2 regions of the Marinobacter sp. AL4B genome follow, and region 2 is predicted to be linked to the other one. Evidence: riboswitches for the same ligand, from Rfam matches in the RefSeq annotation. Region 2 holds a riboswitch; the other holds the start of a gene.
The links. Region 2 has a riboswitch for thiamine pyrophosphate ahead of thiB (thiamine ABC transporter substrate binding subunit). Riboswitches for the same ligand answer to the same signal wherever they lie in the genome.

Region 1 (4,198 bases), on a different contig from region 2:
GCGGGATTTTTCCTGCATGCCTGCGTCGATGGCACTCACCTCATCCATGCCCTGCTCTGCTGCGTAATCCCTTACTTCCTGTGAGATTTTCATGGAACAGAACTTAGGCCCGCACATCGAACAGAAGTGGGCCACTTTGGCAGAGTCTTTCGGCAAGGTTTCGTCGTGGAACTCCCGCGCCGTGTCCGGATCCAACGCCAGGTTGAACTGGTCTTCCCAGCGGAACTCGAACCGAGCTTTGGACAGCGCGTTATCACGAATCTGTGCGCCCGGGTGGCCCTTCGCCAAATCGGCTGCGTGGGCAGCGATTTTGTAGGTGATGATGCCGGTTTTCACATCATCCTTGTTGGGCAAGCCCAAGTGTTCTTTTGGTGTGACGTAGCAGAGCATGGCACAACCGAACCAGCCGATCATTGCCGCGCCAATGCCCGAAGTGATGTGATCGTAACCCGGAGCAATGTCTGTGGTCAGAGGACCGAGGGTATAGAACGGCGCTTCGTCACAGCATTCCAGCTGCTTGTCCATATTCTCTTTAATCAAATGCATGGGCACGTGACCGGGGCCTTCGATCATGCATTGAACATCGTGTTTCCAGGCGATTTTGGTGAGCTCACCCAAGGTTTCCAGCTCACCGAACTGGGCTTCGTCGTTGGCATCCGCAATGGAGCCAGGGCGGAGGCCGTCACCGAGGCTGAAGGACACATCGTAGGCCTTCATGATTTCGCAGATGTCTTCGAAGTGTTCGTACAAGAAACTTTCTTTGTGATGCGCCAGGCACCACTTCGCCATGATAGAGCCGCCACGAGAGACGATACCTGTGGTACGTTTGGCAGTCAGAGGTACGTGGTGCAGCCGCACGCCCGCGTGAATGGTAAAGTAATCCACGCCCTGCTCTGCCTGTTCAATCAACGTATCTCGAAAGATTTCCCACGTCAGGTCTTCGGCAACGCCGCCTACTTTCTCAAGCGCCTGATAGATCGGCACGGTGCCAATGGGAACCGGCGAGTTTCGGATGATCCACTCGCGAGTTTCGTGGATATTCTTACCGGTGGACAAGTCCATCACAGTGTCTGAGCCCCAGCGAATACCCCAAGTGAGTTTCTCGACTTCTTCTTCGATGGACGAAGTAACCGCAGAGTTGCCGATGTTGCCGTTAATCTTCACCAGAAAATTCCGACCGATGATCATCGGCTCAGTTTCCGGGTGGTTAATGTTCGCAGGGATGATCGCACGCCCTCTTGCGACTTCGTCACGCACGAATTCGGGGGTAATCTCCGCGGGCAGGCTGGCACCGAATGATTGGCCCGGATGCTGATCATCAGCCAATCCCTGTTCACGAGCCTCTTGCAGTTTCATGTTCTCCCGAATGGCGATGTATTCCATCTCGGGAGTGATGACGCCTTGGCGAGCATAATGCATCTGGGTGACGTTTTTGCCGGGCTTCGCTTTGAACGGTTTGCGCTCGTCCATGAACCGAAGCGGATCTAACAATGGGTCTTTCATGCGGCGGAGGGTGAATTCGGAGGTGTAGCCGTCCAGCGGTTCTACATCGCCACGTTCGGCAATCCAATTGGCGCGAACCGGTGCTAAACCTTTACGCAAATCAATTTTTGCATCTGGATCGGTGTAGGGGCCTGACGTGTCATACACCAGCACCGGCGGATTTTTCTCGCCGCCCAGCTCGGTAGGGGTGTCGGCCACCGTAATTTCCCGCATTGGCACCCGAATGTCGGCTCGGCTACCCTGCACGTAGATTTTTCGTGAGCTTGGTAATGGTTTGATTGCTGCCGAATCCACTTTTGCGGAGTCGCTGAGGTATGCTGGTATGTCCGTCATGTCTGCTCCCAGTAACATCTGAGGTGTCAGGTCGCGCATGACGGAACACTGCCCAAACGCCCTTTTAGGCAATTTGGCACTGATCGTGCAATCTTAATCCCTACGCCGGTATTATCCGGATCAGGTCGCGGGTTCTGCGTTGCAATCTCAGCCGATCGCCGGTTTGTGGCGATTCAGCACCCCGTCAAGACGCGAATATAGAATTCGTTGCTCACACAATGTGTGAGCATCTCAAGTGTAGAGACGAGCCACATTATTGTCCATAATGTGCCACCGATACTTTTGGCCATACTGTCGCATTAGCTTTCGACACGATGGCCTTCCGATCCTTGTATCCAGATCACGGATGCCCGGAGACAGTTTGTCAGGAGATACAATGAAAAAACGCTTACTTCCAGGACTGATCACCCTGCTTGCAGCTCAGCCTGCATTTTCTCTGGATTTGATGGAGACTTACGAAAAGGCGCTGTCTTACGACTCCGGCATTGCTTCGGCCATGGCAAGGTTTCAATCCCAGCAAGCCGCCAGTGACGTAAGCAAGAGCACACTACTGCCTCAGATCGGCGCCTTTGCCGAAGCCAATCACGTCGATTTCGACGCAGATAATGGCCCTGGCGATAGCTATAAGTCTCTGAACTACGGCGTTCAACTTACCCAGCCTATTTTCCGGGCAGATAACTGGTTCCGCTACGACGCAAGTCAGTTCCAGACCGACGCCGCACAAGCCCAATACAACCTGGCACAGCAGCAACTGATTCTTGATGTGGCCACAGCTTACTTCAACGTATTGCGCGCCCAAGATACGGTGACCACCGCTCAAGCCACCGAAGCGGCCATCCAGCGCCAGTTCGAGCAAGCCCAAGAACGCTATGACGTGGGCCTGATTGCCATTACCGAGGTCTATGAAGGCCGCGCCAGCTATGATGACAGCAAGAGCCTGCGTATCGCGGCTGAAAACCAGCTGAACGTAGCCCGAGAGCAGCTTGCCCGCCTGACCGGCGAATATGCCGTCGATCTGGAAAATCTGCGGGAAAACTTCCCGTTAGGCCGACCGAACCCGATGGACCCGGCATCTTGGGAAGCCACGGCACTGGATCAAAATTGGTCTATCCAGGCAGCCATATATCAACTGAACGCCAGCGAAGCCAATCTGAAAGTTGCGAAATCCGGCCACATGCCGACACTTGATCTGGTGGCTTCCTACGGTGAAACCGAGTTTGAAAACGCGAAGACGCCGCAGCAAGAAGGTACCCAGGGCGTCATCGGACTCCAACTCAACGTACCGCTTTACATGGGTGGCGGAACTCAAGCCGGTGTTCGCCAACAACGCTCTCTGGTTACCGTTGCCGAGCAGGATCTGAACACGGTTCGCCGGGATGTTCAGGTGAATACTCGCAGTTTGTTCCTGACAGTCAACAACAACGTGGAAACCGCTTCTGCGCTTGAGCAGACCATCATCTCCCGCCGCAGCGCTCTGGATGCAACGCGCGCCGGATACGATGTGGGTACACGGAACATTGTGGAAGTTCTGGATGCCGAGCGGGCGTTCTACGTGGCGCTTCGGGATTACGCTAATGCCCGTTACGACTACGTGATCAACTCTCTGCAGTTAAAGCAGACCGCCGGTACACTTAGCCCTCAGGACCTGATCGAGCTAAACAACTGGCTCAGCGAAGGTGCCCGCGGTATTGAAGCGATGGCAAACGACGGCAAAACTCTGGAAGACCCCACCGAGTAATTCCCGCCGGTTTTGCAAAGACACCCGGGCCGCAATTAGGCCCGGGTGCTATACCCTTTCGATGATCCCTTCGACCACTTTATCCAGCGCGCCCCGGTTATTGTTCACCACCGCCAGCGCTCGTTCGCCGTACGCTTTGCAATCCTGTGCATCGGACATTAATCGACTGACGGCTTGGGCCAGATCCTGGCACCCCTCAACCATTTGCACGCCCTGATCAGCAATCAAACGGTCATAAATGGTTTCGAAATTGAAAACGTGAGGCCCGGAAAATACCGGCATGCCCCAGGCGGCAGGTTCCAGCGGATTGTGCCCCCCGCGCTCAATCAAAGAGCCCCCGACAAAAGCAATATCACTGGCGCCATACAGGGTCATCAACTCGCCCATGGTGTCCCCAAGATAAACCTGAGCCTGCTGAGGATTCTCGCTAAGTGAGCGACGGGCTACCCGATAACCCTTTGCTTCGGCCATAGCTGCAACCGTATCAAAACGCTCTGGGTGCCGAGGCACGATGATCAATAACGCATCATCGTGCTGTTCAAGAATACTCCGGTGGGCACATAGCAATTGCTCGTCTTCACCGCTGTGGGTGCTGCCAGCAATCCAGACTTTACGACCCTCAAG
Region 2 (4,198 bases):
TGGTCAAACAACAGGGCGAAGAGCGTTCCGATATCACAACCTATGTTCGCGATGCGGATAACTCATCTATCAAGCAATTCCGTGGTGTGGTGGAGACTCAGCATTCCATCTTTTCAGCCATGTCAGTCATCAACGACATTTCTCTGTGCCAGCAGTGGATCTACAACTGCCAGAAAGCGCGTTACCATCACACAAACGACGGCGAAAAGTTTCTTTGGATGATGTTCGATGGCGTTTGGCCTGCTTCCGATCGCGACCTGGTTATGAAGTCTTCGTTTGAACAAACAAAAGTAGATGGGCCTGTCACCGTCCAATCTATTGGTCGTCCGCAAGCAGCTCCGGAGCAATCCGACTACGTTCGCATTCCGATGCTGAACAATAGCTTTTACATCGAACCACTTGCAGACGGCTGGACGCGTATTACCTTTACAACGCAGGTAGATCCTGGCGGATTGGTTCCTGCGTGGATTGCGAACATGGTAGCGACTGATGCGCCCATTCGGACTTTGGAGGGCCTTCAGAAAATGATGAACAAGGAACCGTTCAAACACTACAGCGAGGAAAACGTACCGACAGGACTCGTTGAGAAGCACAACCTGCGCTTCTCAACGCTGGGTTCTTAAAAGAGCCAGCCTGCTTATGTGTTATTACCCTTCGCCTGACTGGCTTCGGCCACTTGGGCGGGGGCATCACAATTCAGGAAGCTGGAACTCTGCAACCATTCCTGATCCGGGTAATAGGTAAACACCAACTGCCCACCCTTCAGATTATCCACGACTGAACGAATCACTTTTCTGTCTACCGCAGGACAGCCGTGGCTGCGACCAATCCGTCCATAGTCTGCTACCCAGTCTGGGCTAACGTAATCTGCGCCATGAATCACAATGGCTCGCTGACGGGCCAGATCGTTCACTCCCGGCTCTAATCCATCTAACCGCAATGCGTAACCGTGGGTTCCGCTGTAGCTTTCGTTGCCCTTAAACAGGCCGATACTGGATTGGTGGCTACCTTCGATATTTGAGAAGGCGTTGGCTTCGACGTTTCCGGAGTTCTTTCCATGGGCCACTAGGTCTCTAAGCAACAAATCTCCCTTGCTCAAATCGAAGATCCACATACGCTCCGCACTGGATGGCAGCGAAAAATCAATGACCGCCAGCCGCTCGGGCATAGCAACGCCGTTGTTAACCGCGCACTGGGTTGCTTTAAACGCCGCACCTAACACCTCTGCGCTCAAGTAGGGTGCGGAGCCTGCTAATTTATCGAGCAGTTCTTCATCAAAAGATGAAGCATTCGTTTGTACGGAAAACGACACAAGAAATGCCAGGCCCGACAGCAATGTCAAAGGGCGTCGTTTTGTGTGCAAAGACATACGCACATTACCTCAAGGGTTTAAATAGTTGTGTAGCTGACTGAAAAGGTGCCTCATTCTATCAGCGAAATTTGAGACTTTCGTCTTTCCGTACATTTTTTAACCTTTAGCCTACAAACACCTCGCATTTGTCCTACCACCGCGCCATGGTAGAATCGCGCTAACTCAACGGGGTGCCCTCTATCTAGAAAGGGCTGAGACCACACCCGCGGAACCTGACACGGATAATGCCGGCGAAGGAATTGAGTCGCACTGAACACAGTGCCTCCCGCGGCATGGCTCCCCCAATATAGGATGCCGCATATGCTATATCGCTTATCCCTTTTGTTGTTGGCCATCACTTTACCGCTGGCCACACGCTCTGCCGACCGCCCTGAATTGAACGTGTACACCCATCCGTCATTCGCGGCTGAATGGGGCCCCGGGCCCGGTGTCAAAGATGCCTTCGAGAAGCAATGTGATTGCACACTCAATTACACCGTACTGAACAGCGGCGGTGATATTTTGCAGAGGCTAAGATTGGAAGGTACTTCAACCCCGGCCGATGTGGTGTTGGGCCTGGATACCGCAACCATGGAAACCGCCCTTCAGACCGGCCTCATCGGTGAGCACAAGCGCTCTTTGGACGCGCTGGCTTTACCGATCGAGTGGGATGATGCGCATTTCATCCCTTATGACTGGGGTTACTTTGCGTTTGTGTACGACACCCAGCAGCTGCCAAAGCCCCCGACCAGTTTCGAGGAACTGATTAGCTCACCCGATGAGCTGAAAATCATTATTCAGGACCCGCGCACCAGCACCCCAGGGCTCGGCCTGTTGTTGTGGATGCATTCGGTCTACGGCGACAAAGCTCCGGCCAAATGGGAACAACTTAATGACAAAGTTTTGGCCACCACACAAAGCTGGAGTGATGGCTACTTCTCGCTGTTTATGAGTGGCGAAGCACCGATGATTCTTTCGTACAGCACTTCACCCGCCTATCACATGGCGGTTGATAAAACCGACCGTTACCAAGCGGTTCAATTTGAAGAAGGTCACTACCTGCAAGTTGAGGTGGCCGCGCTGATCGAATCGTCCCAACAAAAAGCCTTGGCACGCAAATTTTTGGATTTCATGCTAACTCCTGAATTTCAAAAGCACATCCCCCTTAAGAACGTGATGTACCCCGCCATCGACCTGGGGGACGACCTACCCGGCGTTTTCGACCGACTGATTACCCCTGAGCACACGTTCTTCCTGCCCCCTGCCGATGTTGCCGAGCAACGGCGCCAGCTCGTAAACGACTGGCTGGATGCGATGACTCGATAATTCCATGCGCTCTACACCGATGAAAGCACCATTAGACCACCCGGGATGGCAGCTTATCCCGGGCCAACTCATTGGGATGGCCTTATTGTTACTGGTCGCCCTTGGCCTTGGCAGTATGCTGATAACCGCCGGAGGTCTAGACCTCTCCACGGTGTTTAACAGCCGGTATTTAAGAGGGGTGGTGTGGTTCACCGTCTGGCAGGCGACACTATCAGTTTTAGTCAGTTTGGCATTGGCACTGCCCATCTCCCGCGCCTTGGCACGATACCGACGCTTCCCAGGCCGCTCGGCATTACTTCGAGTGATGGAGCTCAGCTTGGTGCTACCCACCATCGTTGCCGTGTCAGGCATTATTGGCATGTATGGTCGTCAAGGCTGGGTTACCGGTTTGTTGACCGAATGGTTTCCCGGAAACGGCTGGAACCTTTACGGGCTGAATGGCATTCTGCTGGCCCACATATTCTTTAATGCGCCTCTTGCAGCCCGCGTGATGCTGCAATCATTAGAAGCGGTGCCCCCATCGCGCCTTCGGATTGCCTCCCAACTCGGGCTTCGCGGCTGGTGGCTGTGGCGTTCGGTTGAATGGCCGGCCCTGCGCCCTGTTTTACCGGGGCTGAGCGCTCTGGTCTTTACCTTATGTTTCACCAGCTTTGCCATCATCATGACTCTCGGGGGTGGACCTGCTGCAACGACACTGGAAGTGGCGATTTATCAGGCGCTGCGTTTCGAATTCGACTTCCCGCAAGCGGCGGTTTTAGCGGTCATTCAATTATTGATTTGTGGTAGCTTGTGGTGGCTGGTGTTCCGCCAGCGTTTGGAAACTTCTCTCCTTCCCAATCGGCAGCTGTCTCACAGGGTTCCGCTAAAGCCTTGGCCAACACAGGCGGTGTTGTCTGGCATTCTACTACTGGCGTTCAGCCTTTTCTTGTTGCTGCCCTTGTTGGCCATTAGCATCCGTGGCTTGCCGGCGTTGCTTACTCTGAATACCGGCGCTTCCATCTATGAACAACTATTACCCGCAACCGGGCGCAGCTTGCTAATTGCGCTGCCCGCTGGCCTTGGCTCCGTTGCCGCATCTTTAATGATTCTGGCTTCGGCCAACAAAACGACTAACCCGATATTAAAAGCCATCCCTACGACCACCGGCTACCTGCCGTTGATTGTGCCACCCATCGTACTTGGTACCGGGCTATTCCTCCTGCTTCGCCCAAGCTTGGATAACCATGCGCAGGGATGGGTGCTGGTTGCTTTAATCAACAGCTTGATGGCCCTGCCCTTCGTTATTCAGGTACTTCGCGGCCCGTTGAACAGCCTAGATAGCCACTCTCTTCGAGTTGCAGATCAGCTGGGCATTTTGGGTTGGTACCGCTGGCGTCGGATTTTTTGGCCCTTGCTACGCCGCCCGATGGCGTTAGGGCTGGCCTATGGCATCGCGCTTTCGGTGGGGGATTTCGGCGTAATTGCGTTATTTGGAAGTCCTGGGCAACCGACATTGCCTGTTCTGCTTTACCAACAATTGAG

Region 1: another riboswitch for thiamine pyrophosphate. It lies ahead of thiC (phosphomethylpyrimidine synthase ThiC); the one in region 2 lies ahead of thiB (thiamine ABC transporter substrate binding subunit).

The regions. Positions count from the first base shown of each region.
Region 1 covers NZ_JAILWZ010000007.1:36,805-41,002, forward strand. Annotated here, with positions in the region: gene thiC (phosphomethylpyrimidine synthase ThiC) at 1-1,836, opposite strand, end outside; TPP riboswitch at 1,917-2,030, opposite strand; gene K5L82_RS00300 (TolC family outer membrane protein) at 2,213-3,574, shown strand; gene waaA (lipid IV(A) 3-deoxy-D-manno-octulosonic acid transferase) at 3,623-4,198, opposite strand, start outside.
Region 2 covers NZ_JAILWZ010000009.1:50,795-54,992, forward strand. Annotated here, with positions in the region: gene K5L82_RS00815 (START domain-containing protein) at 1-623, shown strand, start outside; gene K5L82_RS00820 (murein L,D-transpeptidase catalytic domain family protein) at 638-1,363, opposite strand; TPP riboswitch at 1,529-1,628, shown strand; gene thiB (thiamine ABC transporter substrate binding subunit) at 1,673-2,677, shown strand; gene thiP (thiamine/thiamine pyrophosphate ABC transporter permease) at 2,682-4,198, shown strand, end outside.